Regions from separate parts of the Pseudomonas putida group bacterium ESBL64 genome, predicted to be linked through region 1. Evidence: predicted binding sites of a transcription regulator. Region 1 holds the regulator's gene; each other region holds the start of a gene.

Region 1 (7,779 bases):
AAGCGGCCGGCCACACCGACGAACTTGGCTGCCGCCCGGGCATGCAGACCCAGCTTGTTGATGATGGTGATTTCGCGGGCGGGCATCAGGGGTGGATCCTTGGGCTAGAGGTCGCGATGACGGACCTGGACGTTTTTCAGGGTTTGCTGCAGCTGTTGACCAAGGCGCTCGGTGATGTACACCGAACGGTGATGGCCGCCAGTGCAGCCGATGGCAATGGTTACGTAGGCGCGGTTGCTGGCAGCGAAGCGGGGCAACCATTTGAGCAGGTAGCTGGAGATGTCGTTGTACATGTCTTCGACATCCGGTTGTGCGGCCAGGTAGTCGATCACGGGTTGATCGAGACCTGAGTGCTCACGCAGTTCTGGTTTCCAGTAGGGGTTGGGCAGGCAGCGCACGTCAAAAACCAGGTCGGCGTCGACCGGCATGCCCCGTTTGAACCCGAACGACTCGACCAGAAACGCTGTGCCAGGCTCGGGTTGGTTGAGCAGACGCAGTTTGATCGAGTCACGCAACTGGTACAGGTTCAGGTTGGTGGTGTCGATCTTCAGGTCGGCCAGGTCGGCAATGGGGCCCAACAAATCGCTTTCCACGCGGATCGCTTCCGCGAGCGAGCGGTTGGCGTTGGTCAGGGGGTGCCGCCTGCGGGTTTCCGAGAAACGCTTGAGAAGGACCTCTTCATCGGCATCCAGGTACAACACGTCGCACTGGATGTGCCGTGCGCGGGCTTCTTCAAGCAGCTCGGGAAAACGCATCAGGTGACTGGGCAGGTTGCGTGCGTCGATCGAAACCGCCACCTTGGGCTGCAGCAATTCGGTGTTGATCAGTGCATTTTCCGCCAACTGCGGCAATAGCCCGGCTGGCAGATTGTCGATGCAATAGAAACCGCTGTCTTCCAGGACATCGAGGGCGGTGCTCTTGCCGGAGCCGGACCGGCCGCTGACGATGATCAGGCGCATGTTCAGTGCTCGTTCTGTACGTCCAGGACAACCTGGAACAGGGCCTCGTTGCTGGTGGCCGCACGCAGTCGATCACGGACCTCCTTGCGATCGAGCATGCTGGCGATCTGACGCAGAAGTTCAAGGTGGGCATCGGTGGCCGCTTCGGGCACCAGCAGCACAAACAGCAGGTCCACCGGCGCGCCATCGATGGCGTCGTAATCGATAGGCGCTTCCAGGTGCAGCAGGGCGCTGACTGGCGCAGAGCATCCTTCAAGCCGGCAGTGCGGGATGGCGATGCCATTGCCAAAACCGGTAGAACCGAGCTTTTCCCGGGCTACCAGTTTTTCGAAGACGTCCTGCATCTCCAGTTCTGGCACTTGGTCGGCGATGACAGTGGCGACCTTTTCCAGGGCGCGCTTCTTGCTGCCGCCCGGCACGTTCACGAGGGAACGGCCGGGGGTCAGGATGGTTTCAAGTCGGATCATGGATGAGGGGGATCAGCGGGCAGCTGCACCTTGCAGCAGGCTTTGCTGTTTTTCCTTGTGTTTTTTCAGTTGGCGGTCGAGCTTGTCGGCCAAGGCGTCGATCGCTGCATACATGTCTTCGTGTTCGGCGTTGGCTACCACTTCGCCGCCGGGAATCTGCAGGGTCGCCTCGACCTTCTGCTGAAGCTTCTCGACTTTCATGATTACCTGCACGTTGGTGATCTTGTCGAAGTGACTCTCCACGCGGGCGAGCTTTTCAAGCACGTAATCGCGCAGTGGCTGGGTGACTTCTACATGCTGTCCACTGATATTGACTTGCATACAGCTTCTCCTTTGTTGCCCGTGCATAAAGAGGCAGGTCTTGCACCTGCCACGAAAACGCTGTGGCACATCTCAGGGGCTACATCAGTCGCTTGCGTTCGCTCGACGGTGCGATGCCGAGGGACTCGCGGTACTTGGCGACGGTGCGACGGGCTACCTGGATGCCTTGTGCCTCCAGTAAACCAGCGATCTTGCTGTCACTCAATGGCTTTTTCTGATTTTCCGCCGCAACCAGTTTCTTGATGATCGCGCGGATCGCCGTGGACGAGCATTCTCCGCCTTCGGAGGTGCTGACATGGCTGGAGAAAAAGTATTTCAGTTCGTAGATGCCACGCGGGGTGTGCATGTATTTCTGCGTGGTAACCCGCGAGATGGTCGATTCGTGCATGCCTACGGCTTCGGCAATGTCATGCAGTACCAACGGCTTCATCGCTTCGTCGCCGTGGTCGAGGAAGCCGCGCTGGTGCTCGACGATCTGCGTGGCAACTTTCATCAGGGTTTCGTTACGGCTTTGCAGGCTCTTGATGAACCAGCGCGCTTCCTGCAGCTGGTTGCGCATGAAGGTGTTGTCGGCGCTGGTGTCGGCACGGCGCACGAAGCCGGCGTATTGTGGGTTGACGCGCAGGCGTGGGATGGCTTCCTGGTTCAGTTCTACCAGCCAACGGTCGCTGTCCTTGCGCACGATGACGTCGGGCACCACGTACTCGGGCTCGCTGGACTCGATCTGCGAACCAGGGCGCGGGTTAAGGCTTTGCACCAGTTCGATGACCTGGCGCAGCTCGTCTTCCTTGATTTTCATCCGCCGCATCAGCTGGCTGTAGTCACGGCTGCCGAGCAGGTCGATGAAATCGGTGACCAGGCGCTTGGCTTCGGTCATCCACGGGGTTGTAGCGGGCAGTTGGCGCAGTTGCAGCAACAGGCATTCGCCCAGATTGCGGGCGCCGACGCCAGCCGGCTCGAACTGCTGGATGCGGTGCAGTACTGCTTCGACCTCGTCCAGCTCGATATCCAGCTCCGGGTCGAAACCGGCGCAGATTTCTTCGAGTGTGTCTTCCAGGTAGCCCTGGCCGTTGATGCTGTCGATCAGGGTCACGGCAATCAAGCGGTCGGTGTCGGACATCGGCGCCAGGTTCAACTGCCACAGCAGGTGGCTTTGCAGGCTTTCGCCGGCCGATGTGCGCGTGGTGAAGTCCCATTCGTCATCATCGTTGCTCGGCAGGCTGCTGGCGCTGGTCTGGTAGATGTCTTCCCAGGCCGTATCGACCGGGAGCTCGTTGGGGATGCGCTCGCTCCACTCACCGTCTTCCAGGTTGTCGGCGCTGACGGTGCTTTCCTGGAAGCTGTTGTCCTGAACTTCGGCGGCCGGCTTGTTCTCGGCGTTGTCGGCCATCGGGTCGCTGTTGTCGAAGTCTTCGCCGTCTTCCTGACGTTCGAGCATCGGGTTCGACTCCAGCGCTTCCTGGATTTCCTGTTGGAGGTCCAGGGTAGAGAGCTGGAGCAGGCGGATGGCCTGTTGCAACTGAGGTGTCATCGTCAGTTGCTGGCCCATTTTTAGGACGAGCGATGGTTTCATGGCAGGGGCTTAATACCTTGTTCGCCGGCGCGCATGCGCCATCCACTACACGAGGGCGCCGAAGCGCCAGATCAAGCAAGTTTTATGCCTTAAATTGTAGCGTTTGCCTAGAGTACCGTAACAACTTTACCCGCAGTCTCAGGGCTGTTTGCCAGTACTTCAGGCGCGTGCCGGGTCAGAGGCGGAACTCGTGGCCCAGGTAAACTTCTTTGACCAAGTCGTTTGCCAGGATGGTTTCAGCGTCGCCTTCGGCGATCAATCGGCCATCGTTGACGATATAAGCGGTTTCGCAGATATCCAGGGTTTCACGCACGTTGTGGTCGGTAATCAGTACGCCGATACCTTTGGCCTTGAGGTGGTGGATGATCTGCTTGATGTCGCCGACCGAAATCGGGTCGACACCGGCGAACGGTTCGTCCAGCAGGATGAACTTGGGTGCGGTCGCCAGGGCGCGCGCAATTTCGACGCGGCGGCGTTCACCACCGGACAGGCTCATGCCGAGGTTGTCCCGGATGTGGCTGATGTGGAACTCCTGCAGCAGGCTTTCCAGCTCTTTGCGGCGGCCGTCCCGGTCGAGGTCCTTGCGGGTCTCGAGGATGGCCATGATGTTGTCGGCGACCGACAGCTTGCGGAAGATCGAGGCTTCCTGCGGCAGGTAGCCGATACCGGCGCGAGCGCGGCCGTGCATGGGCTGGTGGCTGACATCGAGGTTGTCGATCAGTACGCGGCCCTGTTCGGCCTGGACCAGCCCGACAATCATGTAGAAGCAGGTGGTCTTGCCGGCGCCGTTGGGGCCGAGCAGGCCGACGATCTGGCCGCTGTCGATAGACAGGCTGACATCACGTACTACCTGCCGCCCCTTGTAGCTCTTTGCCAGGTGCTGGGCTTTGAGGGTTGCCATTTACTCGGCCTTCTTCTTGGGCTGGATCACCATGTCGATGCGCTGACGGGGTGTTGTCACATTGCCACCACGGCCGGCGGTCGCCACCTGGGTCTGAGTGTTGTAGACGATCTTTTCGCCTTCGGTGGTATTGCCTTCGCTCTCGACCTTGGCGCGGTCGGTGAGAATGACCAAGTCCTTCTGCGACTGGTACTGGATGGTTACGCCCCAGCCTTTCATCTTGTCCGGCTTGGCTGCGCTCTGCTGCTGCTCGAAGTAGGCCAGGTTGCCCACCGAGGTCACTACGTCGATATCGCCAGAGGCGGAGCGGGTAATGGTCACGGTGTTGCCTTTGATCATCATCGAACCCTGAGTGATGATCACGTCGCCGGTGTAAGTGGCCACGCCTTGTTTGTCATCCAGGTGAGCGTTGTCGGCCTGGATGCGGATAGGCTGGTCACGGTCGTTCGGCAGGGCGAGGGCGCTCGCGCTTCCCAGTGCTGCGCTCAGGCTGAGCAAAAGGGGGAGGGTTTTAACGAGCCTCATACTGTCCTCTTACGTTAGAGAGCAAGTCCATCTTGCCTTCTTTCAAATACGCTTTCATGCCTTTGCCCGTAGTGGTGCCTCCGGCGCCGTCGATTCTAACGGCTTGCTCGGTCTGCGCATATTGCTTCTGCGGGAACACGGTCATGCGTGAGCTGGTAATGATGGTTTCACGCTGCCTTTCATCGGTGCGGGCAATCCGTACCTTGTCGATCAGTTCGACCTCGGTACCGTCAGGATTGACCTCGGCGCGCGTGCTCTGCACATGCCACGGGTACTCGGTGCCGCGGTACAGGTGCAGGTCCGGTGTGGTCACCTGGGTGACTTCGCTGGTCTTGAGGTGTTCGATTCTGTCGGCGGTCATTTCGTATTGCAGCTTGCCGTCGGGCAGGAACTGCACGCTGTGGGCGTTGATCGCGTAGTAATCGATGGCGCTTTCGTCGACTTGGGCCACGGGCTTGTCGAGGAAGCTTTCCGGGCTGACATTCCAGTAGCCAATGGCTACCAACAGGGCGGCTATCGCCCCGAGCAGCACAATGTTTCGGGCTTTCTTGCTGAGCATGGGCAGCCTTACAGGTAGTTGGCGTTGGCAGCGTCCAGGGTGCCCTGGGCCTGCATGATCAATTCGCAGAATTCACGGGCCGCGCCTTCGCCGCCACGTGCCTGGGTCACGCCGTGGGCGTGCTGGCGTACGAACGGTGCGGCGTTGGCTACGGCCATGCCCAGAGCCACTCGGCGAATCACCGGCAGGTCGGGCAGGTCGTCGCCCAGGTAAGCCACTTGATCATAGCTTAGGCCCAGTTCGGCGAGCAGGCCGTCAAGCACCACCAATTTGTCCTCCCGGCCTTGGTAGAGGTGCGGGATGCCGAGGTTACTGGCCCGGCGTTCGACCACGGGGGTCTTGCGCCCGCTGATGATCGCGGTGGTCACGCCCGAGGCCATGAGCATCTTGATGCCCTGGCCGTCGAGGGTATTGAACGTCTTGAATTCGCTGCCATCCTCGAGGAAGTACAGGCGCCCGTCGGTGAGCACGCCGTCCACGTCGAAGACTGCCAGCTTGATGCCTTTGCCGCGTTGCATGAGGTCCTGGTTCATTCCATCGCTCCTTTACATTACGCCGGCGCGCAGCAGGTCATGCATGTTCAGGGCGCCGGTCGGGCGGTCTTCACGGTCCACCACCACCAGGGCGTTGATCTTGTGGTCTTCCATTATCTTCAGGGCTTCGGCGGCGAGCATGTCGGCACGCGCAGTCTTGCCATGAACGGTCATGACCTGGTCGATCAGGGTGGTATGCACATCGATATTGCGGTCCAGGCTGCGGCGCAGGTCACCGTCGGTGAAGATCCCGGCCAGTTTGCCATCGGCTTCGACGATCACGGTCATGCCCAAACCTTTGTGGGACATTTCCAGCAGCGCGTCCTTGAGCAGGGTGCCGCGTGATACTTGAGGTAGATCGTCGCCGGCGTGCATCACGTTCTCGACCTTCAGCAGCAGGCGGCGGCCCAGCGCGCCTCCCGGGTGCGAGAAGGCGAAGTCCTCGGCGGTGAAGCCGCGGGCTTCGAGCAAGGCGATGGCCAAGGCGTCGCCCAGTACCAGCGCTGCCGTGGTGGAGGAGGTGGGGGCCAGGTTCAGCGGGCAGGCCTCTTGTGCGACACGTGCGTCAAGGTTGACCTCGGCGGCCTGGGCCAGCGGCGAGTCCGGGTTGCCGGTCAGGCTGATCAGCTTGATGCCAAGGCGTTTGATGAACGGCAGCAGGGTGACGATTTCGGCGGTGCTGCCGGAGTTCGACAGCGCAAGGATGACATCATCACGGGTGATCATGCCCATGTCGCCATGGCTGGCTTCGGCCGGATGCACGAAAAACGCCGGTGTGCCGGTGCTGGCCAGGGTCGCGGCGATCTTGTTGCCGATGTGCCCGGACTTGCCCATGCCGACCACGACGACCCGGCCCTTGCTGGTCAGAATCAGTTCGCAGGCTTTGACGAAATTGTCGTCGATGCGCGCCAAAAGGGCCTCTACGGCCTCGAGTTCCAGGCGCAGAGTGCGTTGGGCGGATTGGATCAGCTCGCTGGATTGGCTCATGTCGAAAAAGCAATGCCTGATGAAAGGGCGACGATTATACGCGCAATGATGAAAACCCTCACCTCCTCGATTGTTGCAGTGAATACCACCAAAGCCTGTCCCTGGGCTGAACGACTGCTTGCCCGGCCTTGGGGCGGGGCTGTCAGCGGTGCTATAGTTCGCCGCTATTCGGCCTGTCAGGGGTGCGTGTGCCTTCCAGATGGAGGCCGGCGTCCATTAGGACGAGGCTGCATTAGCAAGGAGTCTAGATGAGTGTGGATAGCGCCTACGCGGTCGAGTTGAAGGGTGTAACCTTCAAACGTGGTTCGCGCAGCATTTTCAGCAACGTGGACATCAGCATCCCGCGCGGCAAGGTCACCGGCATCATGGGGCCATCGGGGTGCGGCAAGACCACGTTGCTCCGCCTGATGGGCGCACAGTTGCGTCCCGCGAGCGGTGAGGTATGGGTTGCCGGGCAGAACCTGCCGACGCTGTCGCGCAGCGACCTGTTCGACGCCCGCAAGCAGATGGGCGTGCTGTTCCAGAGCGGCGCGTTGTTCACCGACCTCGATGTGTTCGAGAACGTCGCGTTCCCGCTGCGCGTGCATACTCAGCTGTCGGACGAAATGATCCGTGACATCGTGTTGATGAAGCTGCAGGCCGTGGGCCTGCGCGGTGCCATCGACCTGATGCCCGACGAGCTGTCCGGTGGCATGAAGCGCCGTGTGGCACTGGCCCGGGCGATTGCCCTGGACCCGCAGATCCTCATGTACGACGAACCGTTCGTCGGCCAGGACCCGATCGCCATGGGGGTACTGGTGCGCCTGATTCGCCTGCTCAACGATGCCCTGGGCATCACCAGCATCGTGGTTTCCCATGACCTGGCAGAAACCGCCAGCATCGCCGACTACATTTACGTGGTAGGTGACGGCCAAGTGCTGGGCCAGGGGACGCCTGATGAGCTGATGGGTTCGG
Region 2 (7,779 bases), 2.5 Mb from region 1:
GTTGCCGGCAGCGGAAGTGCCGGACGATGACTACCCCATGGTGCTTAACACTGGCCGTGTGCAGCACCAATGGCACACGTTGACCAAGACCGGCAAGGTGCCGGCACTGAACAAGCTGGAGCCCGGCCCCTACCTTGAGATTCACCCCGAGGATGCCGCCCGGCTGGGTGTCGCTGAAAAGGACCAGGTGGCCGTTCGCTCACGCCGGGGGCACGCCGTGTTGCCGGCGCGCATCAGTGACCGGGTCATGCCGGGCAACTGCTTTGCGCCGTTTCACTGGAATGACCTGATCGGCGAGCAATTGGCGATCAATGCCGCGACCTGCGATGCGGTCGACCCGCTGTCGCTGCAGCCTGCCTTCAAACACTGCGCCGTAGCCCTGGAGCGGGTCGCAGGCGAGCGCATCGACGCCCTTGATCTGAACACTGCCACTGTAGAGCCTGTCCGCATGCCGACCGCCACCCTGTCCCGTCTGCTTGGCCTGCACACCCAGCCGGTTCCGGTGCTGGCCGAAGAAGAGCGTCATTACCTGCAAGGTTTCCTGCTGGGCCTGGACCAGGCCCGCGCCGAGGGCGTACCCCGCCTGCCGGCCAGTGCGCCGCTGGCTGCCAGCCGTCGTTTGTTTGTCGACGGTTTGCTGGCCGGGCTGTTCGCCCAGCCTGCAACTGCGCCCATCGCGGCACAGGCCGCGCCATGGCATCAGGTGCTGTGGGCCTCGCAGACCGGCAATGGTGAGCAACTGGCCGAACGCTGCGCCGCGCGCCTGCGCGATGCTGGTCTGAGCGTGCAACTCAGCTGTCTGGAGGCGGTCAGCCCAAGCCAGCTGCAGGGTGTTGCCAGTGTGGTGTTGATCGCCAGCACCTTTGGCGATGGCGACGCGCCCGACAGCGGCGCGGCATTCTGGCAGGCCTTGCAGGGCGAGGAGGGCGCCCACTGCGCCGGGCTGCCCTATGCCGTACTGGCCTTGGGCGACTCCAGTTACGACCAGTTCTGCGGTTTTGGCCGCAAGCTCGACCAGCGCCTGGCCGAGCTGGGAGGGCAGCGCCTGCTGCAACGGGTGGACTGCGAGCCAGACTTCGACGAAGCCTTTGCCAGTTGGCTCGAAGCGTTATTACCTGCACTGGGCACTGCCGCGGCGCCACCTCCGGCGAGTGAAGCTGCACCCGTATCGGCCTTCAGCAAGCAGCAACCCTGGATGGCCACCGTGCTGGAAAACCGCCTGCTCAATGGCCCCGGCGCCAGCAAGGAAACCCGCCAGCTGGTCTTCGACCTGAGCGGCAGCGGCTTCAGTTATGCTGCCGGCGATGCCTTGGGCGTATGGCCGCGCAACTGCCCGGCCCTGGTAGAAGAGCTGCTGACACTGATGCAGCTCGATGGCCAGGCGATGGTCGAGCTTAAAGGTCATTGCGCCATGCCATTGGCCGAAGCCCTGCAAGCACATCTGGAAATTGCCAAGGTCACTGCGCAACAACTGCAGGCATTTGCCAGCAATGCGCCTGACCTGCAGCGGTTGCTGCAGCCTGAATGCAAGGCCGAGCTGCAAGATTGGCTGTGGGGCCGGCAGCTGGTCGATGTGCTGCGCGCTTTCCCCCAGCAGTTGCCGCTGGCCAGCTGGCTGGAACTGCTCAAGCCATTGCAGCCGCGGCTCTATTCGATCAGTTCCAGCCCGCTGGCGCACCCAGGCCAGGTGCATCTGACGGTATCGACGGTGCGTTATGGCGAACGTAAAGGCGTGTGCTCAAGCTTCCTTGCCGACCGTGCGCAGGTGCAGAAAGTGGCGATCTTCCCGCAGGTGTCGAAGCACTTCCGCTTGCCCGAGGACGACAGCGTGCCGGTGATCATGGTGGGCCCTGGTACTGGCATTGCACCGTTCCGTGCGTTCCTCGAGGAGCGAGAGGCACGGGGGGCAAAAGGCGACAATTGGCTGTTCTTCGGTGAGCAGTACGCAGCGACCGATTTCTATTACCAGGAGCAGTTGCAGGCCTGGGAGGCGGCGGGGCACCTGCGGCTGAACACGGCGTTCTCGCGGGACCAGGCCGAGAAGATCTATGTGCAGCAGCGCATGCTTGAGCAGGGTGCGCTGTTGTGGCAGTGGCTGGAGGCGGGGGCGTATTTCTATGTGTGTGGCGATGCGCAGCGTATGGCCAGGGATGTGGATGCGGCGTTGCGGGTAATCGTCGCCGAGCATGGCCGGATGGATGCGGCGGCGGCGGCGGCTTATGTCGAAGGCTTGAGCAAGGCCAGGCGTTATCGGCGCGATGTTTACTGAAGTGCTCCAAGATGGGGTGTTGTGCACCTTGAATGTGCATTGGCTGGGCGCGCCCAGCGCAAGTGTAGGAGCGGGTTTACCCGCGAAGAGGCCGACACAGGCAACCCACGCAACCCACGCAACCCAGGCAACCCAATTGGCACGCTCCCTGCTTAACCTTGGATACAACAAAGCCCACTGATCAACGGCGATCAACCGGGCCCCCTACCGTGATGAATACAGGCAAAGGCGCCTGGAGCTTCGGCTCCAGGCGCTTTTTTTTTGATCGAGGATCGGCTTATGAAGGCAACAGCGAGCAGCGGGCAACGAGAGCGACTGGTCATCGTCGGCAACGGCATGGTCGGCCACCATTGCGTCGAACAACTGGTCAGTCGCGGCGCCCTGCAGCGCTTCGAGGTGCGGGTATTCGGCGAAGAGCGCCAACGCGCGTATGACCGCGTGCACCTGTCCGAATACTTCGGCGGCAGCTGTGCCGAAACCCTGGCCCTGTGTGAGCACGATTTCTACGACGCCAATGGCGTGCACCTGCACCTGGGTGAGGCCGTGCTGGAGATCGACCGCGAGCGCTGCGAAGTCGTCACTGCCGAAGGTCGCTATGGCTACGACCAACTGGTGCTGGCCACCGGCTCCTATCCCTTCGTGCCGCCGATCGAAGGCTCCAGCGGCAATGCCCGCCTGGTCTACCGCACCCTGGACGACCTCGATGGCATTCGTGCTGCCGCAGGCGGTGCCCGCCGAGGGGTGGTGGTCGGCGGTGGCCTGCTTGGCCTGGAAGCGGCCAACGCCCTCAAGTCGCTGGGGCTGGAAGCCCACGTGGTGGAATTCGCCCCACGGCTGATGCCGGTACAGCTGGACGGCGAGGGCGGTGCCGCGTTGAAGGCGCAGATCGAAGCGCTGGGTGTGGGGGTGCACCTGGCGCGCGCCACCCAGTCGGTCAGTGCCGGTGAAACCTACCGCTACCGCATGAACTTCGACGGCGGTGAGCACCTGGAAACCGACCTGATCGTGTTCTCCGCCGGTATCCGCCCACAGGATGCACTGGGCCGGGGCTGCGGCCTGGACATCGCCGCACGCGGTGGCGTGGTCATCGATAACCACTGCCGCAGCAGCGACCCACGCATCTTCGCCATCGGCGAGTGCGCCTCGTGGAACGGCAGCGTGTTCGGCCTGGTCGCCCCGGGCTACAGCATGGCGCGCAACCTGGCTGGGCTGCTGATGGGCGAGGCGGCGGTGGCGTTCACCGGCGCCGACATGTCGACCAAGCTCAAGCTGCTGGGTGTGGATGTCGGTTCGATCGGCGATGCCCACGGTGCCACGCCGGGCGCGCGCAGCTATCGCTTCATCGATGAAGCCAACAGCGCTTACCGCCGTTTGGTGGTGGATGCCAGCGGCAAGCACGTGCTCGGCGCGGTGCTGGTCGGTGACAACAGCTATTACGACACCCTGTTGCAGTACGCCCAGAACGGCATCGCCCTGCCGGCCGACCCGGCAGCGCTGATCTTGCCACAAGGCGGTGGTGCGCCGGCCTTGGGCGCCGATGCGCTGCCCGACAGCGCGACCATCTGCTCCTGCCACAACGTCAGCAAGGGGGCGGTGTGCGCCGCGATCGACAGTGGCTGCAGTGACCTCGCTGCGGTCAAGGGCTGCACCAAGGCCGCGACCGGCTGCGGTGGTTGCGCGGCCCTGCTCAAGCAAGTCTTCGAGCATGAGCTGACGGCCCGCGGTGTGGCGGTGGACAAGAGCCTGTGCGAGCACTTTGCCTACACCCGGCAGGAGCTGTACGGGTTGGTGCGGGTGGAGGGTATCCGCACCTTCAGCGAACTGCTCGAGCGCCATGGCAAGGGCCATCTGGGTTGTGACATCTGCAAGCCGGCGGTGGGCAATATCCTCGCTTCGTGCTGGAACCAGCCGATCATGGACCCGGCGCTGGTGCCGCTGCAGGACACCAACGACACCTTCATGGCCAACATGCAGAAAAACGGCACCTATTCGGTGGTGCCGCGCATTCCCGGTGGTGAAATAACCCCCGACAAGCTCATCGTCATCGGCCAGGTGGCCAAGAAATACGACCTGTACACCAAGATCACCGGTGGCCAGCGCATCGACCTGTTCGGCGCCCAGTTGCACGAGCTGCCGCTGATCTGGGGCGAACTGATCGAGGCCGGTTTCGAAACCGGGCACGCCTACGGCAAGTCGACCCGCACGGTGAAGTCGTGCGTGGGCAGTACCTGGTGCCGCTACGGCGTGCAGGACAGTGTCGCCATGGCCCTGCGCCTGGAAGACCGCTACAAGGGCCTGCGCAGCCCCCACAAGCTCAAGTTCGCGGTATCGGGTTGCACCCGTGAATGCGCCGAGGCGCAGAGCAAGGACATCGGCGTTATCGCCACCGACAAGGGCTGGAACCTGTACGTGTGCGGCAACGGCGGCATGCGCCCGCGGCATGCCGAGCTGTTCGCCACCGACCTGGACGACGAAACCCTGGTACGCCTGATCGACCGCGTGCTGATGTTCTACATCCGCACGGCCGACAAGCTGCAGCGCACCTCGGTGTGGCGTGAAAACCTGGAAGGCGGGCTGGACTACCTGAAGCAGGTGATCATCGACGACAGCCTGGGCCTGGCCAATGAGCTGGAAGCGCAGATGCAGCAGGTGGTCGACCAGTATGAATGCGAGTGGGCCAATGCCCTCAACGACCCGGAGAAGCTCAAGCGCTTCCGCACCTTCGTCAACGACCGACGCGCCGACCCGGACGTGCACTTCGTGCGCGAACGCGAGCAACGCCGGCCTGCTGCGCCATTGCACCTGATACCCACTGTCGAGGAGGCTGTCTGATGAACCTGTCCAATGCTGTTGTGAAGACTGAGGTGAACTGGCAAGCGGTGTGTCACGCCGCAGACCTGGTGGCCGATTCTGGTGTCGTGGTGTGGCTCGACGGTGCCCAGGTGGCGTTGTTCTACCTGCCGGGGCTGGAGCAGAGCCTGTATGCGGTGGACAACCGTGATCCGCGCTCCGGGGCCAACATCATTGGCCGTGGCATTGTCGGAAGCTTGCAAGGTGAGCTGGTGGTGGCCGCACCGCTATACAAGCAGCATTTCAACCTGCAGAACGGTGAGTGCCTGGAGGATACCGAACAGCGGCTTCAGGTATGGCCGGTGCGGATGAATGGAGAGGCAGTGGAACTGGCGGTGGCCTGATCATCCTGCGCTGGGCGGGGCCGATGTACAGTAGCCTTTCGCCGAAGCGGCGCGCCTTCCCTGCGCGGGGAAGGCGCCGCTGGGTGGCTGCGGGAGGCAGGTGGCAAAGCCGATCAGGTGCCCCAGGGCCCGCTCGATGACGCGCTACATCGGTTTCAGGGGAATGGCGACCAGGCAAGAGTACCAGAGGCGTTCCGGTGTAATGTCGTACCCGCTCACCAGCATGCGCTGGTTGCCGGCATCGATCGCCATCGATTGGGTAAAGCTTTCGAAATGCTCCGGCGGCAAAGCCCCACCAAAATGGCCATAGCCATGGGGTGGTAAGAAGGTTTGATCGAGCTGGCCGTTCAAGTCGTAGCGCACCGCCATATAGGAAGTGGGGTGCGTACCGTATCCGACCAGGTGGCCATTGACTTCTACAATATGGTGCCATTTGCCATCAGTGTGGAAGTGCACCACTTGGCCCTGGTTGAATTCGAGGGCAGGTTTACCAGCATAGTCCAGCCGGTAGAGCGTCGGTTGGCCGTCCCATTCGTCGAGCGTATGCATGCCATATAGCGTGATACGTTCGCTTCGGTCCTCTACTGTAAAGCCATTATTGATTACCGATGCGTCTGACCAGTGGAAGCCCCCTGTGCCAAATGCTTCGTCTAGACGCCCCTCCAGGGTCAGGGCACTGGTTACCGAATACGCAATCGAGTCGCGTTTTACATAGGTGGAGATTATGATCCGCGGTTGCTTGGCGGCGGGCGAGATAATGGCAATGCCATCAAGGATATACGCCGAGTTATCGGGAATCAGAGTACTCAAACTCAGCATTCCATCTTTGCCGAAAGGCCCGAACTTTCCACCTTCACGGGTCAAGGCGACGATTGCAGATTTTATCTGCCCGCCTTCGGAACGCCAGCCGGTGGCCAGCACCATGTCTGCGAAGCAGACCAGATCTTCCAGCATAAGCTGTTCGCCGAACAAGGCACGCGTGTCGACATAACCCTTCCCATAACCAAAACTCGTGTCGGGTTCTCCGTTTGGAGTCAGCTTCCACAGATAGGTGGTGGGTAGCGCATATGCCTGCACGGCAACCAGCAAGTTCCCCGTCATGTCCTCTGCTACCGCTTCGGCAGCCCCGTATTCTTCCCCGGACAGTTCGGAGAAATCGACAATGCCGCTGCTATTGAACGTGTTATCCAGCTTGCCGCTCGCATCCAGACAGGCAAGGTAGGGATGGTAGGGATTGCGACCGCTGTAGAAACCCGTTACGTAAAAACGGCTTGGCTGAAATTTGCTTTTGAGTACGCTGGTTGCTTCCCCAGCGCTGAAGTGGGCATGGCCATCTTGGCCATAGGCGAGGTCGATGGGGGCTATGTGGAGTTGTTGGGGGGCTTTGCTCAAAGGGCGCTGTGGTCGGGTAAAGGGCGCTCTCTTGACTGGTCGGTTCATCTCTTCTAACTCCATGCAGGGAAGCTGCTGAAGGGCCATTTAATGTTGTCCTGGGAGCGCCTACAACTGGCAGAAATGAGAGGTGCAGCTGCGTCGTTAGTCATGTATTGCCAAATCAGGATTCGTTGCGGCATGACCCGGATACGCCGCAGGTAGCGATGCGGTAAGCTTGCTGCCATGAACCTCGACACCCGCATCAAATACTGCCACCTGCTGTGCTTCCTGGAGATTGCCCGGCAGAGCAGCCTGGCCAGGGCGGCCGATATCCTGTCGATCAGCCAGCCGGCGATTTCCATCGACCCCAAGGCGTTCGAAGACCTGCTCGAGGCGTGGCTGTGGTGACCGACGTCAGCGCGCAGTTGCTAGGCCAGTTGCACTTGGGTGAGTTGGGACGGCGGGGCGCATGACCGACAGCCTGCGGATTGAGGGGTTGTCATTCGAGCATTTAAGTCTTGATACTCGTTGATGCTGCGTTGAAAACAGCCTCGGAGTGTTGGTTTACAGCCCGTAAACTCCGCTTTCTCGGCTGTTTTCGCCTTGCCTGACCTTCGCCTCAAGACGTTTATGCAGTCTCTGGTGAAGTGCCAGTTAGTCTCATTTTTATTGCTTCAATGAGACGGCAATGACACAAGGGGTGGAACCCGTCTGTATTTCCCGCCCCGCTACGAGTAGGCGTTGGCTTTCTGGCATTACCGTCGCGGAATGGCTGTTACCATAGAATCCTGGTTGCGACCCGATTGCCGTAAAAACACCGTAACCATTCGGCGGCACGAATGTAGTATCAAGTTGGCCGTCCAGACGGTAACGCACCGCCATGCCGCGATCGAAAAATGAACCATAACCTACCAGTTTTCCATCGGCCTCTGTCATATAGTC
Region 3 (7,779 bases), 1.5 Mb from region 1:
GAAACCATCAGCAAACCGCGCCTCTACGAACCGCGCCTGCCAGCCTTGCGCCGGCGGCGCCCAGTCAAGGCTGAAGGCCTCACTGGGGATGATCGTCTGCGATGTGTAGCGTACCCCACAGGCATGGCGGAAGTCCCGATCCAAGGGGTTAGCCGCAGTCCACACCTTCACTGCTACAGGCATTTCCGAAAGCCGTACCAGCACATGCGCAGCTCCTTCGCCCGGAGCCACTTGCACGCGAGGCATGGGCAGGCTGGCCTGGATACGCTGAACCATCGGCACGAGGGTAGTGACAACATGCGCACGCACGCCCCCATGGTCCGAGTTCGGCAGCACCCTGAGGCTGGTCTGGCCAGGCAGGCGCTGCAGGTAGTCCGTGGCGTGATCAGGGGCGAAGAAATCATCCCCGCTGGCGGACACCAGGTATTTCGGTATCTTCAGGCGAGCACCCGGCTCATCCAGGTACTGCATCGGGTCCATCAGTGCCATCAACCGAGCGAAGGCCGGGCTGCCCAACTGCTGCAATACTTCCGCAGCCTGATAGGGCCAGAGCGCCAATGGCCATGAACCACCGTACCGCTTGCGCAAGCCCTCCAGCATGCTGGAAGTGTCGGCAACATCGATGACGCTGGGCACGATGGCAACTACCCGATCATCAGCCATGGCCGTCAGCCATGCACTCCAACCGCGTTTCGAGGCACCGGTGATGATGAACTGCTCGAGGCGTAGCTCGGGCAACGCGTCAGCCATGAGGTCCATGCCCCTGCTGGCGACAGCGGCCATTGGCACATGCAGCGGCAGCTCCGGGGCAGCCGCTTCGTTACGCAGCCAATGCGCCCAGGTGTGAGCCACGGCATCATCCTCGCGCATCGGCGCTTGTGCATCACGGAAGGTCACATACTGGTTGGGCACATCGCTGATCGACGCCACAACAGTCTGTGTCTGCACGGCAATGGCACTCAACGCCTCGGACGAGTAGTCAGGGATTTGTTGTTCCTCACCAAACCTCACACCGTTATTGACCACTACCAACGCTTTCTCCGCCAATGCCACGTCTGGCACGAACAGTTCGACGCGGTGCTCCCACAGGCGGGGCTCAACAACGGGCTCAGGCGACCAGGTCTGTGAGGTCATCCGGTATTGATACAGCGTATAGCCCTGTGCGGGCGTCTTCTGCTCCAACTGGTACTGCAAGGGTGCCTGTCTCACCTTCTCGACATGACAGCGGGCTAATTCCTGCGGTCGCAGCGCGCTACACGCCTGCTGGGCACTGGCCTGAAAACTGACGGCGAGACACGGAATAAACAACAGGTAACGACAATTCATGTTCCAAGCTCCAAAGCAAGAGCCAGCCAACCTAGGCAGGGCCTCTGATTGTCACAAGGCTCCTCGGTTTGCCGTCGAACAAGCACCTGCAAAACACCGTCGCTTCCTACTGGAGCTTTCCACAAGGCAAACAAAAACGCCCCCGGCCTTTCGACCGGGGGCGTTTTCATTCAGCCTGAGCTAACTCAGTTCTTGGCTTTCTTGGCTGCGCGGGTACGCTCGCCTTCGTCCAGGATCTTCTTGCGCAGACGGATCGACTTAGGCGTCACTTCGCACAGCTCGTCGTCCTGGATGAATTCCAGGGCCTGCTCGAGGGTGTGGCGAACTGGTGGTACCAGGGCGATGACTTCGTCTTTGCCCGAAGCACGCATGTTGTCGAGCTTCTTGCCTTTGGTCGGGTTCACGCCCAGGTCGTTGTCACGGCTGTTCAGACCGATGATCTGACCGTTGTAGATCTCCTGGCCGTGTTCAACGAACAGCTTGCCGCGAGCCTGCAGGGTTTCCAGCGAGTAGGTCAGTGCCTTGCCGGTCTCGACCGAAACCAGTACGCCGTTGAGGCGGCCGGACATCTGGCCCGACTTCATGGTGTCGTAGCGATCGAAGATCGAGGTCAGGATGCCTGCACCGTTGGTCAGAGTCAGGAACTGGTTACGGAAACCGATCAGACCACGGGCTGGAATGTTGTACTCCAGACGAACGCGGCCCTTGCCATCCGGAACCATGTTGGTCAGGTCGCCTTTACGCAGACCCATCTCTTCCATGACCTTGCCCTGGGATTCTTCAGGGATGTCGATGGTGACGTTCTCGAACGGCTCCTGCTTCACGCCGTCGACTTCGCGGATGATCACTTCAGGACGGCCCACGGCCATTTCGAAGCCTTCACGACGCATGGTTTCGATCAGCACCGACAGGTGCAGCTCACCACGGCCCGAAACCTTGAACTTGTCAGGGGAGTCGGTCTCCTGAACGCGCAGGGCAACGTTGTACAGCAGCTCCTTGTCCAGACGGTCCTTGATGTTACGGCTGGTGACGAACTTGCCTTCTTTACCGCAGAACGGCGAGTCGTTGACCTGGAAGGTCATCGAAACGGTCGGCTCGTCAACGGTCAGCGGCTTCATCGCTTCTACCGCATCCGGGGCGCACAGGGTGTCGGAGATGAACAGCTCATCGAAACCGCTGATGCAGACGATATCGCCAGCCTGGGCTTCTTCGACGTCAACGCGGTGCAGACCGTGGTGACCCATCAGCTTCAGGATACGGCCGTTACGCTTCTTGCCGTTGGTGTCGATGGCGACAACCGGGGTGTTCGGCTTGACGCGGCCACGGGCGATGCGGCCAACACCGATAACGCCGAGGAAGCTGTTGTAGTCCAGTGCGGAGATCTGCATCTGGAACGGGCCGTCGCGGTCAACAGACGGTGCTGGTACGTTGTCGATGATCGACTGGTACAGCGGGGTCATGTCTTCGGCCATGGCAGTGTGGTCCAGGCCGGCAATGCCGTTCAGGGCCGAGGCGTAGACCACTTTGAAGTCCAGCTGTTCGTCGGTGGCACCGAGGTTGTCGAACAGGTCGAAGATCTGGTCCAGAACCCAGTCAGGACGTGCGCCCGGACGGTCAACCTTGTTGATCACGACGATTGGCTTCAGGCCGGCTTCGAAAGCCTTCTTGGTCACGAAGCGGGTTTGCGGCATCGGGCCGTCTTGGGCGTCGACCAGCAGCAGCACGGAGTCGACCATCGACATTACACGCTCAACCTCGCCACCGAAGTCGGCGTGGCCGGGGGTGTCGACGATGTTGATGTGGTAGCCGTTCCAGTTGATGGCGGTGTTTTTCGCCAGAATGGTAATACCGCGCTCTTTTTCCTGGTCGTTGGAGTCCATGACGCGCTCGTCATTGAGCTCGTTACGCTCCAGAGTGCCGGACTGACGCAGGAGTTTGTCGACCAGAGTGGTTTTACCATGGTCAACGTGGGCGATGATGGCGATGTTACGCAGATTTTCGATCACAAGTGTATCTCGATCAGAGGATTCGGTTGCCGCCCAGTGTAGGCGGCCAATATGTACTGTTTAAGGCTCAGCGGGCCCGGCGGTCGGGAGGGCGATGGCGGATACTGCCGCCATACAGCCCCGGCGTCTTATGTCGGACGATAAACACGCACATTGGCATGTCCCTCACTGAGCAGGTGGTGTGCGTGCAAACGGCTCATCACACCCTTGTCGCAATACAGCAAGTACTGGCGCGTGGGGTCCAGGTGCTTGAACTTGCTGTTGATGGCGTAGAACGGCATGGCCTGGACTTCGATACCTTCCAGCACCAGAGGTTCGTCCTCCTGGGCATCGGGGTGGCGAATGTCGATGACGATCTGGCCTGGCAGCGCCTCGGCCACTTCCTCGATTTCGATGTCCTTGCCCAGCTCATCGATCACATGGTCGATGGAAATGAACTTGGCGCGCTCAAGAGCGCGCTCCAGCACGGCCATGTCGAACTGCTTTTCTTCGTGCTCCATGCGGTGACGCTTGGCATGGGTGGTCGGGTTTACCGAGATCACGCCGCAGTATTCCGGCATGTGCTTGGCAAAGTCCGCGGTGCCGATTTCGGTGGCCTGGTCGATGATGTCCTGCTTGTGGCTGGCCAGCAGCGGGCGCAGCACCAGCTTGTCGGTGGCCGAGTCGATGATCGACAGGTTCGGCAGGGTCTGGCTGGACACCTGGGAAATCGCTTCGCCGGTCACCAGCGCGTCGATCTGCAGGCGGTCGGCCATATGGGCGGCGCCGCGCAGCATCATGCGCTTGAGGGTCACGCCCATGTAACTGTTGTCGACCTTGTTGAGGATCTCGCCAACCACTTCTTCGAACGGCACGCTGATGAACAGTACGCGCTGGCTGCTGCCGTACTTTTTCCACAGGTAGTGGGCCACTTCCATCACGCCCAGTTCGTGGGCACGGCCGCCGAGGTTGAAGAAGCAGAAGTGGGTCATCAGGCCGCGGCGCATCATCTGGTACGCCGCAACGGTGGAGTCGAAACCACCGGACATCAGCACCAGGGTCTGCTCCAGGGCACCCAGCGGATAACCGCCGATGCCGTTGTGCTGGTTGTGGATCACGTACAGGCGCTGGTCGCGGATTTCGATGCGCACCAGCACTTCAGGCTTTTTCAGCTCGATCCCGGCGGCGCCACACTGCTGGCGCAGCTGGCTGCCGACGTAACGGTCGACGTCCATCGAGGTGAAGTCATGGTGGCCACCGCGCTTGCAGCGCACGGCGAAGTGCTTGCCGGCCAGCAGGTGGCCGAAGTGGTGCTTGCACTTGGCGACGATGTCGTCGAAGTCACCCAGCGGGTATTCCTCTACCTGCAGGAAGTGGGTGATACCCGGGGTGCAGGTGAGGCGTTCGATCATCTCGCGCTGGACTTTTTCGTCTTCGACGCGGGTGACCACCTCGAGATTGTCCCAGACACCATCGACCGCGAGCTCAGGGTCGAGATCCTTGAGCACGTTGCGGATGTTCTTGCCAAGCTGGCGGATGAAGCGCTTGCGCACCGGCCGGCTTTTGATGGTGATTTCTGGGAAGACTTTGACGATAAGTTTCATTGGTTAACAGCGCGCGCAGGGCCTGCCGAAAATGAGGGGCGCGAATTATATCGGAAATTGCTCAGGATTTGACCAACTTTTGATCAGAAGCTTTGAGATAAATGCAGAGGCCAGGTTTTGCAGTGCCTGTTACGGCCCTTTCGCGGGTAAACCCGCGCCTACAGGCGGTGCAAAGCCCGTAGGAGCGGGTTTACCCGCGAAGAGGCCCTAGAACCTGGCACACCACTCACGCAACGCACCCTATTGGTGCGATACGATCAAAAAACGCATCGTAAGGGTGCACTTTTACCCGCCAACCCAACGCCAAATGCCCGCAAACGCCCCCTTTTATCCCACCCTCGCCATTTTCGGGCACTGGCATGCAATTTGCTCCCTTGTGAGGCAGGTAAGCTTGGCCGACTATCCGCGCCCGGCAACACCCTTTTTCCAGGGCAGCGGCCCACCGCGCTCTAGACCATCCGGAGGACAACATGTCGAAGTCGGTTCAACTCATCAAAGATCATGACGTCAAGTGGATTGATCTGCGTTTCACGGACACCAAAGGCATTCAGCACCACGTGACCATGCCGTCGCGTGATGCGCTGGACGAAGACTTCTTCGAAGTCGGCAAGATGTTCGACGGTTCCTCCATCGCTGGCTGGAAAGGCATCGAAGCTTCCGACATGATCCTGATGCCGGTCGACGAAACCGCCGTTCTGGACCCGTTCACCGAAGAACCAACCCTGATCATCACCTGCGACATCGTCGACCCGTCGAGCATGCAGGGCTACGACCGCGACCCACGCGCCATCGCCAAGCGTGCTGAAGAGTACCTGAAGAGCACCGGCATCGGTGACACCGTATTCGCCGGCCCAGAGCCTGAGTTCTTCATCTTCGACGAAGTGAAGTTCCACTCGGACATCTCCGGTTCGATGTTCAAGATCTTCTCCGAGCAGGGCTCGTGGATGACCGGCGCTGACGTGGAAGGCGGCAACAAAGGCCACCGTCCAGGCGTGAAAGGCGGCTACTTCCCGGTTCCGCCGTTCGACCACGACCACGAAATCCGTACTGCCATGTGCAACGCCCTGGAAGAAATGGGCCAGACCGTTGAAGTTCACCACCACGAAGTGGCGACTGCCGGCCAGAACGAAATCGGCGTCAAGTTCAACACCCTGGTGAAGAAGGCTGACGAAGTACAGGCGCTGAAATACGTCGTGCACAACGTTGCCGACGCTTACGGCCGTACCGCCACCTTCATGCCGAAGCCACTGTACGGCGACAACGGCTCGGGCATGCACGTGCACATGTCGATCTGGAAAGACGGCAAGAACACCTTCTCGGGTGAAGGCTATGCCGGCCTGTCCGACACCGCCCTGTACTTCATCGGCGGTATCATCAAGCACGGTAAGGCCCTGAACGGCTTCACCAACCCGTCGACCAACTCGTACAAGCGTCTGGTCCCAGGCTTCGAAGCCCCGGTAATGCTGGCCTACTCGGCTCGCAACCGTTCCGCCTCGATCCGTATTCCTTACGTTGGCAGCCCGAAAGCCCGCCGTATCGAAGCACGCTTCCCGGACCCATCGGCCAACCCGTACCTGGCGTTCGCGGCCCTGCTGATGGCTGGCCTGGACGGCATCCAGAACAAGATCCACCCAGGCGACGCGGCCGACAAGAACCTGTACGACCTGCCGCCAGAAGAAGCCAAGAACATCCCGCAAGTGTGCGGCAGCCTGAAAGAAGCTCTGGAAGAGCTGGATAAAGGCCGTGCGTTCCTGACCAAGGGCGGCGTGTTCTCCGATGACTTCATCGACGCCTTCATCGAACTGAAGAGCGAAGAAGAAATCAAGGTCCGTACCTTCGTACACCCGCTGGAATACGAGCTGTACTACAGCTGCTGATCTGATTGGCGCCTCGCGCCGATGACATGATCACAACGGCCTCCCTCGGGAGGCCGTTTTTGTTTCTGCGCACCTTGCAGAAGCACCACTGATTCGCCTGCCACGCTATGCTCTATCTTGGTGCACTAATTCACGCCATGCCCTCAATTGCTCCCCAATCTGGTTCAGATTAAACGTTTCACCAAGACTTTCTGATCCGAATTTGCGCAGATTCAGGCCTTTATCGGTAAATCCCGCTTCTTTTCGGAGCTTTGGTTTGTTTCTTGCATTTTCTTATCCAGAGTCTCGCATCAGTGGATCCACCCCGCGTCCGGCCCTGACCAAAGCAGTGCCAGGCAAGCGCCAAACGAGGTCAACGACGCCTTATGACCATCAGCGATGCACAGCACCGTCTGCTTCTGGACAACCTGACCACCGCCACGTTGCTGCTCAACGCCGAGCTGCGCCTGGAGTACATGAACCCGGCCGCAGAAATGCTACTGGCCGTCAGCGGCCAGCGCAGCCATGGGCAGTTCATCAGCGAGCTGTTCACCGAATCGACCGAGGCGCTCAGTTCGCTGCGCCAGGCGGTCGAGCAGGCGCACCCGTTCACCAAGCGTGAAGCGCAGCTTACATCGCTGACCGGGCAGACCATCACCGTCGACTACGCGGTAACGCCGATACTGCATCAAGGCCAGACCCTGCTGTTGCTCGAGGTGCATCCGCGGGACCGTCTGCTGCGCATCACCAAGGAAGAGGCCCAACTGAGCAAGCAGGAAACCACCAAGATGCTGGTGCGCGGCCTGGCCCACGAAATCAAGAACCCCCTTGGCGGCATCCGCGGAGCGGCCCAGCTACTGGCCCGCGAACTGCCCGAGGAAGGGCTGCGCGACTACACCAATGTGATCATCGAAGAGGCCGACCGCTTGCGTAACCTGGTCGACCGCATGCTCGGCTCGAACAAGCTGCCGTCGCTGGCCATGACCAATATTCACGAAGTGCTGGAGC
Region 4 (7,779 bases), 510 kb from region 1:
GGCCTCGTCCCAGGCGCTTCAAGCGTCGTCGCTGGTAGGGCGCTCGGTGGTGGTTCAGAACGACAAGGCTGTGGTTGATACCGCTGAAAGCTTCAATGCCCAGTTCGTTGTGCCTCAGGCAATCAGTGAAGCGAAGATCACTATCAAGGACAAGGATGGCAACACGGTCAAGACCATCGAGTTGGGTGAGCAGAAAGCCGGTTACGCCGACTTCATCTGGGACGGTACCAACAACAGTGGCGAGAAAGTCGACCCGGGCACTTACACCTTCACCGCTAGCACCACAGTCGATGGCGAGGCGGTGCAAATGAGCACGCTGTTGCCGGCCAAGGTAACCAGCGTCAGCTTCAGTGCCTCAGGAGAAATGGTGCTCAACCTTGCCGGTGTAGGCAAGGTCTCCCTCTCCGACGTGCAAACCATCGGTATCTAAGGCCCGCTAGCGCGGCAAAAGGAGCGAATTCATGTCTTTCAATATCGGCCTTAGCGGTCTGTACGCAGCCAACAAACAACTGGATGTCACCGGCAACAACATCGCCAACGTCAATACCACGGGGTTCAAGGCCTCGCGTGCCGAGTTCGCGGATGTTTATGCGGGCGCCAACCGTCTGGGTGTGGGCAAGAACCAGGTGGGCAATGGTGTGCGACTGGCAGCCATTTCCCAGCAATTCACCCAGGGTGATGTAAACACTACGGGCAACGCGCTGGACATGGGTATCCAGGGCCAGGGCTTCTTCGTGCTGTCTGACAACGGCTCGAAGGTTTACACGCGGGCTGGTTCTTTCCAGCCTAGCAAGGACAACTTCGTCGAGACCTCCGATGGCCTGCGCCTGCAAGGTTACATGGCGGATGCCACCGGCAAGATCCAGAAAAGCGGCCTGACCGACCTGAAAATCGACACATCGGCATTGCAGCCCAAGCCGACCTCGTTGATCGATCAGGGTATCAACCTGAACTCCTCGGCGGCCTCGATTCCTTTCCAGGTGTATGACAACACCAAGCCGCCAGCCATGGCTGCATTCGACCCTGCGGACCCAAGCACTTATCAGCGCTCTAGCACCAGTACCGTGCTGGATGCTGACGGCGTTCAGCACGAAGTGCAGCAGTACTACCGCAAGACCGATACCAACGAATGGACCATGTACACGCTGGTCGATGGTCGAAACCCGTTCGATCCAGCCAGTACCACCCCGCTGGCCGGCACCATCAACTACAACAGTGATGGCACCATCAGCTCCATGCTGGCCGACACCACGGGTGTGCCAAGTGGGGCGTCGTTCACTGTCAGCAATGGTGCATTTGCCATGACCGGCTGGGTGCCGGCCGCTCAGGATGCGAATGGCGACTGGGTTGCCAGTGGCGCGGCAGGTACTGACCAGGCGCTGGGTGTTACCTCGCCTGCCTTGGTGGCGAACAAGCCGTTCGACCCTTCTGACGATACGACCTATACCCGCTCGTTCCCGACCAAGGTGTATGACAGCCAGGGCAACGAACACACCATGGAGCAGTTCTACCGTAAGACGGGCACCAACGAGTGGACCATGTACACGCTCGTTGATGGGCGTAACCCGTTCAATCCGGGGAGTACGGAGCCACTGGTGGGCACGATCGCATTCAACAGTGATGGTTCGGTCAACTCGATGACGGCCGACAATACGGGGCATCCGGTGGGCACCTCGTTCACGGTCGTCAACAATACCTTCAGCATGATTGGCTGGGTGCCGGCAGCCGAAGATGCTTCAGGTAACTGGAGTGCCAATGGCGCGGTGGGCGATGCTGCCGGCATGAAAATGTCGATGGCCAGCACCACCTCCTACAACACTGAAACTGCGCGCATGTCCCAGTCTCAGGACGGTTATGCCACGGGCATTCTGTCCAACCTGAGCATCGACGCGACAGGTGTATTGTTCGCCTCCTTCAGCAATGGCCAGTCGCGCGCCATTGGCCAGGTAGCGCTGGCGAGTTTTGCCAACGAGCAGGGGCTGCAGCAAATCGGCAGTACCCGTTGGACCGAGACCTACAACTCTGGCATTCCGGGTATCGATTCGCCGAAAACCGGTACTTTGGGTGCGATCGAGTCCAACTCCCTGGAAGGTTCCAACGTCAACCTGACGCAAGAGCTGGTTGATCTGATCAAGGCGCAAAGCTACTACCAGGCGAACGCCAAGACCATTTCGACCGAAAGCACCGTGATGCAGACCATCATTCAGATGACTTGATCGTCATCGTTTGAGTGAGTGCAGGCGAACCCCTTTCTCGTGAAGGGGTTCGTTGTTTTTGCAGGAGGGGTGATGAAAAGGCTGTTTGTCGGAATGCTGCTCGCCTGCTGTCTTGGTCAGGTGCAGGCGGCGCCAGCGCCTTACTGGCGATGGGAAAGCCTGGTAGATGGGCGTCTGGTGTGTTCCCAGTGGTCGCCAGGTGAAGGCTGGAGACGCTTTGCCGGGCCCTACAGCAATGCGCGTTGCCGTGACCTGCCGTAGGCACAGGTTTGCCTGCAAATGAAACCTTTTTGCCGCCAACGGCAAAACAGCGCCGGATAACCGGCGGCCGTCGCTGCATGGGCTTTCTCAACTGCCCGTATTCATGGGCTTTTTCCTGCTTTTAGCAAGTTGGTTCGGAACTTGCTTTAGCCCCTGTAGAGCAACGGCGAACGGCAAACGGCCGCCAGTGCAATGGAGGATGATTGTGGACAAGATGCTTTATGTGGCCATGACCGGGGCTAGCCAGAACGCGCTGGCGCAGAAGGCTCATGCCAACAACCTGGCCAACATTTCGACCAATGGTTTTCAGCGTGACCTGGAGCAGGCGCGCTCGATGCCGGTGTTCGGTGACAGCTTTCCGGCGCGTGCCTTTGCCATGACCGAGCGCCCAGGCACTGACTTCAGTGAAGGCCCGATGGTGGAAACCGGCCGTGACCTGGATGTGACTGTGAGCGGTAACGGTTTTATCGCCGTGCAGGCGCCAGATGGCAGCGAAGCGTATGTGCGTACCGGTAGTCTGAACATCGATGCTCTCGGGGTATTGCGTACCGGCAACGGTATGCCTGTGCTTGGCAACGGCGGCCCGATTGCCATCCCGCCCGAGCAGAAGGTCGAAGTCGGCTCCGATGGCACCATCAGCATCCGTTCCATGGGTGAAGACCCGCGCGTGATGGCGGAAGTCGACCGCATCAAGCTGGTCAACCCCGACACCAAAGGCCTGACCAAGGGCCAGGACGGGCTGATTCACACCTCGTCCGGCCAACCCGCGGATGCCGACGTCAACGTGCGGGTGGTTTCAGGTTTTCTGCAGGGCAGCAACGTCAATGCTGTCGAGGAAATGACCTCTGTACTGGCGCTGTCCCGCCAGTTCGAACTGCACGTCAAGATGATGAACGCAGCCAAGGAAGGCGACGAAGCCATGGCGCGTGTTTTGCAACTCGGCTAACCACATTTGAACGGGTGCCGTAATTCAGGCGCACGAGGAGAACACTAAATGCTTCCGGCTCTCTGGGTCGCTAAAACCGGCCTGTCCGCACAGGACACCAACCTGACGGTCATCTCCAACAACCTGGCCAACGTCTCGACCACCGGCTTCAAGCGTGATCGTGCCGAGTTCCAGGACCTGCTGTACCAGATCAAGCGTCAGCCAGGCGCGCAGTCTACCCAGGACAGCGAACTGCCGTCGGGCCTGCAGGTCGGTACCGGTGTGCGCATTGTCGGCACGCAGAAAAACTTCCAGACCGGTAGCTTGCAGACCACGGAAAACCCGCTGGATATGGCTGTCAATGGCCGTGGTTTCTTCCAGATCCTGCAGCCTGACGGCACCGTCTCCTACACCCGCGACGGTACGTTCCACCTGAACTCCGATGGCCAGATCGTCAACGCCGATGGTTTGGCGCTGGAGCCTGCCATCGTGGTCCCGAACGACGCCCAGACCTTCACCGTCGGGCAGGACGGCACCGTGTCGATCACCACCGCCGGCAACCCGGCTGCGCAGGTTATCGGCAACATTCAGACCGCCGACTTCATCAACCCGGCTGGCCTGCAGGCGATGGGTAACAACCTGTTCCTGGAAACCGCTGCCAGTGGTGCACCGCAGGTCGGCACTCCGGGCCTCAATGGCTTCGGCACTACCCTTCAGCAGACGCTGGAAAACTCCAACGTCAGCACGGTGGAAGAGCTGGTGAACATGATCACCACCCAGCGCGCCTACGAGATGAACTCCAAGGTCATCTCCACCGCCGACCAGATGCTGTCGTTCGTTACTCAGCAGCTCTAAGCCCTGTCGCTTTGTTACACCCGTGAGGTTTGCATCATGAATCGTCTGTTGTCCGTGTTCGCCCTGGGGGGGGCGGTGTTGCTGGCAGGTTGCGTCGCACCGACGCCCAAGCCCAACGACCCGTACTATGCGCCGGTGTTGCCGCGCACCCCGTTGCCGGCAGCGGCCAACAACGGTTCGATCTACCAGGCCGGTTTCGAGCAGAACCTGTACAGCGACCGCAAGGCGTTCCGGGTGGGTGACATCATCACCATCACGCTCAATGAGCGCACGTCCGCCAGCAAGAACGCGGGCTCGCAGATCGCCAAGACCAGCAAGACCGACATCGGCCTGACTTCGCTGTTTGGTACCACGCCCAACACCAATAATCCGTTCGGTGGCGGCGACCTTTCGCTGGAGGCCGGTTACAGCGGCGATCGCGCCACCAAGGGCGACAGCAAGGCTACCCAAGGCAACACGCTGACCGGTTCGATCACCGTCACCGTGGCCGAGGTGCTGCCCAACGGCATTATCGCCGTGCGCGGCGAGAAGTGGCTGACCCTGAACACCGGCGAAGAGCTGGTGCGCATTGCCGGCATGATCCGCGCTGACGATATCGCCACCGACAACACCGTGCCGTCCACCCGTGTGGCCGACGCGCGCATCACCTACTCCGGTACCGGTTCGTTCGCCGATGCCAGCCAACCCGGGTGGCTGGACCGCTTCTTCATCAGCCCGCTTTGGCCTTTCTGAGTACGGATGACCATGTTCAACGTAAGGCAGCTGATTGCCACAACCCTGCTTTTGTCCTGCGCCTTCGCTGCCCAGGCCGAGCGTCTGAAGGACATTGCCAGCATCTCTGGCGTACGTTCCAACCAGTTGATTGGTTACGGCCTGGTGGTGGGCCTCAATGGCACGGGTGACCAGACCACCCAGACGCCGTTCACCCTGCAAACCTTCAACAACATGCTGTCGCAATTCGGCATCAAGGTGCCGGCCGGTTCCGGCAACGTACAGCTGAAGAACGTTGCCGCAGTGTCGGTGCATGCCGACCTGCCACCGTTCGCCAAGCCGGGCCAGGTGGTGGACATCACCGTGTCGTCGATCGGTAACTCGAAAAGCCTGCGCGGCGGCAGCCTGTTGATGACCCCGCTCAAGGGTATCGACGGCAATGTCTACGCCATTGCCCAGGGCAACCTGGTCGTGGGCGGCTTTGATGCCGAAGGTCGTGACGGCTCGAAGATCACTGTCAACGTTCCGTCGGCCGGTCGTATTCCGGGTGGTGCCAGTGTCGAGCGTGCGGTGCCGAGTGGCTTCAACCAGGGCAATACCCTGACCCTGAACCTCAATCGCCCCGACTTCACGACCGCCAAGCGCATCGTGGACAAGGTCAACGACCTGCTCGGCCCCGGCGTGGCCCAGGCCGTGGATGGTGGTTCGGTGCGAGTCAGTGCGCCGATGGACCCAAGCCAGCGCGTGGATTATCTGTCGATCCTCGAAAACCTCGAAATCGACCCGGGCCAGGCGGTGGCCAAGGTCATCATCAACTCGCGTACCGGTACCATTGTCATCGGCCAGAACGTCAAGGTGTCGCCGGCGGCGGTAACCCACGGCAGCCTGACCGTGACCATCACCGAAGACCCGATCGTCAGCCAGCCGGGGGCCTTCTCCAATGGCCAGACTGCCGTGGTGCCACGCTCGCGGGTCAATGCCGAGCAGGAAGCCAAGCCGATGTTCAAGTTCGGCCCAGGCACCACGCTGGATGAAATCGTCCGCGCGGTGAACCAGGTGGGCGCAGCGCCCGGCGACCTGATGGCGATCCTCGAAGCCTTGAAGCAGGCCGGCGCCTTGCAGGCCGACCTGATCGTGATCTGAGGACGGCGCGGATGAACAGCAAAAGCCTGGTTTCCGGCAGTGCCGACAGCGGTGCCTACACCGATCTCAATCGCCTGAGTTCGCTCAAGCATGGCGACCGCGACAGCGATGCCAACGTGCGCAAGGTAGCCCAGGAGTTCGAGTCGCTGTTCATCAGCGAAATGCTCAAGGCCTCGCGCAAGGCAAGCGACGTACTGGCCGACGACAACCCGATGAACACCGAAACGGTCAAGCAGTACCGTGACATGTATGACCAGCAACTGGCTGTGAGCATGTCACGCGAAGGTGGTGGTATCGGGCTGCAGGATGTGCTGGTGCGCCAGCTGTCGAAGAACAAGGCCAGCCAGGCCAGCACCAGCCCGTTTCCACGTACCGAGGGCAACGCCCCGGCGCTGTGGGGCAACAAGGTGGCCGAGCCCGTGCATGCCACCCAGTCGACCGCCACCCGCAACGACGTCGCTGCACTCAACGCGCGTCGTCTGGCGCTGCCGAGCAAACTCACCGATCGCCTGCTGGCCGGCATCGTGCCATCGGCGGCCACTGCAAATACCGCCACTGTGCCTGCCCGTGACGGCCAGCAAGTGGCCAAGGCCTTCGCCGTGCCGGACAACGGCCTGCGCATTGTCGGCCGCGCCGTGGCCCAGCCGCCGCTTGCACCGAACAAGGCCTTTGGCGACAGCGATGAATTCGTCGCCACCATGCTGCCGATGGCCGAACAGGCGGCCAAGCGCATTGGTATCGATCCACGCTACCTGGTGGCCCAGGCTGCACTGGAAACCGGGTGGGGCAAGTCGGTCATGCGCAACACCGATGGCAGCAGCAGCCACAACCTGTTCGGCATCAAAGCCACTGGCAACTGGGACGGCGGTGAGGCGAGGGCGATTACCAGCGAGTACCGTGATGGCCAGTTCGTCAAGGAGACGGCGGCGTTCCGTTCGTACGATTCCTACCAGGACAGCTTCCACGACCTGGTGAGCCTGTTGCAGAACAATTCGCGCTATCAAGATGCGGTGAAGGCCGCCGATAAACCAGAGCAGTTCGTGCAAGAGTTGCAAAAGGCCGGGTACGCCACCGACCCGAATTACGCCAGCAAGATCTCGCAGATCGCAAGACAGATGAAGTCGTACGAGCACTACGCAATGCTCGGTACTGCAACGAAACTTTAAGGGCATGGAACCATGGCGAGTCTGATCAACATTGGTATGTCGGGGCTGGGTGCCGCGCAATCGGGGATGTACACCCTCGGTAACAACATCGCCAACGCCGATGTCGAAAGCTACTCGCGCCAGCAGAACGTGCAGAAGACCAAGGGCGGCCAGCAGGTCGGCCAGGTTTTCATCGGCAGTGGCACCACCCTGGCGGACGTGCGCCGGGTGTACAACGCGTTCATCGAGAACCAGCTGCGCACGACCACCTCGCTGAGCAGTGAGGCGTCCTCGTACCTGGATCAGATCACGCCGCTGGATACCTCGCTGTCCAGTAGCGATACCGGTATTACCGCCGCGCTGAAAACATTCTTCACTGCCATGCAGGATGCGGCGGCCAAGCCGGCGGAAGACTCTTCGCGCCAATTGCTGTTGTCCAGCGCACAGTCCCTGGCCAAGCGTTTCAACACCTTGTCGTCACAGCTCAATCAGCAGTTGAGCAACGTAAACAGCAACATGGCTG

The links. The regulator sigma-54, encoded in region 1, starts transcription at its own class of promoters, with help from an activator protein. The targets are predictions, from matches to a motif close to ANTGGCATNNANNTTGCTNT.
Region 2: a site for sigma-54 is predicted at 2,405-2,424, ahead of nirB (nitrite reductase large subunit NirB). Genes of this name have one in related genera too.
Region 3: a site for sigma-54 is predicted at 5,269-5,288, ahead of glnA (type I glutamate--ammonia ligase). Genes of this name have one in related genera too.
Region 4: a site for sigma-54 is predicted at 2,606-2,625, ahead of V6093_RS10470 (flagellar basal body rod protein FlgF). Genes of this name have one in related genera too.

What each region holds. Positions count from the first base shown of each region.
Region 1 covers NZ_CP145799.1:2,815,359-2,823,137, reverse strand. Annotated here, with positions in the region: gene V6093_RS12880 (HPr family phosphocarrier protein) at 1-86, opposite strand, end outside; gene rapZ (RNase adapter RapZ) at 105-959, opposite strand; gene ptsN (PTS IIA-like nitrogen regulatory protein PtsN) at 962-1,426, opposite strand; gene hpf (ribosome hibernation-promoting factor, HPF/YfiA family) at 1,439-1,747, opposite strand; gene V6093_RS12860 (RNA polymerase factor sigma-54) at 1,827-3,320, opposite strand; gene lptB (LPS export ABC transporter ATP-binding protein) at 3,496-4,221, opposite strand; gene lptA (lipopolysaccharide transport periplasmic protein LptA) at 4,222-4,746, opposite strand; gene lptC (LPS export ABC transporter periplasmic protein LptC) at 4,733-5,305, opposite strand; gene V6093_RS12840 (HAD family hydrolase) at 5,314-5,838, opposite strand; gene V6093_RS12835 (SIS domain-containing protein) at 5,851-6,825, opposite strand; gene V6093_RS12830 (ATP-binding cassette domain-containing protein) at 7,074-7,779, shown strand, end outside.
Region 2 covers NZ_CP145799.1:5,284,779-5,292,557, forward strand. Annotated here, with positions in the region: gene V6093_RS24020 (molybdopterin-dependent oxidoreductase) at 1-2,269, shown strand, start outside; gene nirB (nitrite reductase large subunit NirB) at 2,549-5,101, shown strand; gene nirD (nitrite reductase small subunit NirD) at 5,101-5,463, shown strand; gene V6093_RS24035 (hypothetical protein) at 5,608-6,942, opposite strand; partial or broken gene V6093_RS24040 (LysR family transcriptional regulator) at 7,081-7,351, shown strand; gene V6093_RS24045 (hypothetical protein) at 7,504-7,779, opposite strand, start outside.
Region 3 covers NZ_CP145799.1:4,307,858-4,315,636, reverse strand. Annotated here, with positions in the region: gene V6093_RS19625 (PhoPQ-activated pathogenicity-related family protein) at 1-1,326, opposite strand, end outside; gene typA (translational GTPase TypA) at 1,512-3,332, opposite strand; gene thiI (tRNA uracil 4-sulfurtransferase ThiI) at 3,461-4,915, opposite strand; gene glnA (type I glutamate--ammonia ligase) at 5,386-6,792, shown strand; gene glnL (nitrogen regulation protein NR(II)) at 7,158-7,779, shown strand, end outside.
Region 4 covers NZ_CP145799.1:2,308,890-2,316,668, reverse strand. Annotated here, with positions in the region: gene flgD (flagellar hook assembly protein FlgD) at 1-430, shown strand, start outside; gene V6093_RS10480 (flagellar hook-basal body complex protein) at 462-2,216, shown strand; gene V6093_RS10475 (hypothetical protein) at 2,289-2,477, shown strand; gene V6093_RS10470 (flagellar basal body rod protein FlgF) at 2,683-3,423, shown strand; gene flgG (flagellar basal-body rod protein FlgG) at 3,472-4,257, shown strand; gene flgH (flagellar basal body L-ring protein FlgH) at 4,294-4,989, shown strand; gene V6093_RS10455 (flagellar basal body P-ring protein FlgI) at 5,002-6,111, shown strand; gene flgJ (flagellar assembly peptidoglycan hydrolase FlgJ) at 6,123-7,277, shown strand; gene flgK (flagellar hook-associated protein FlgK) at 7,290-7,779, shown strand, end outside.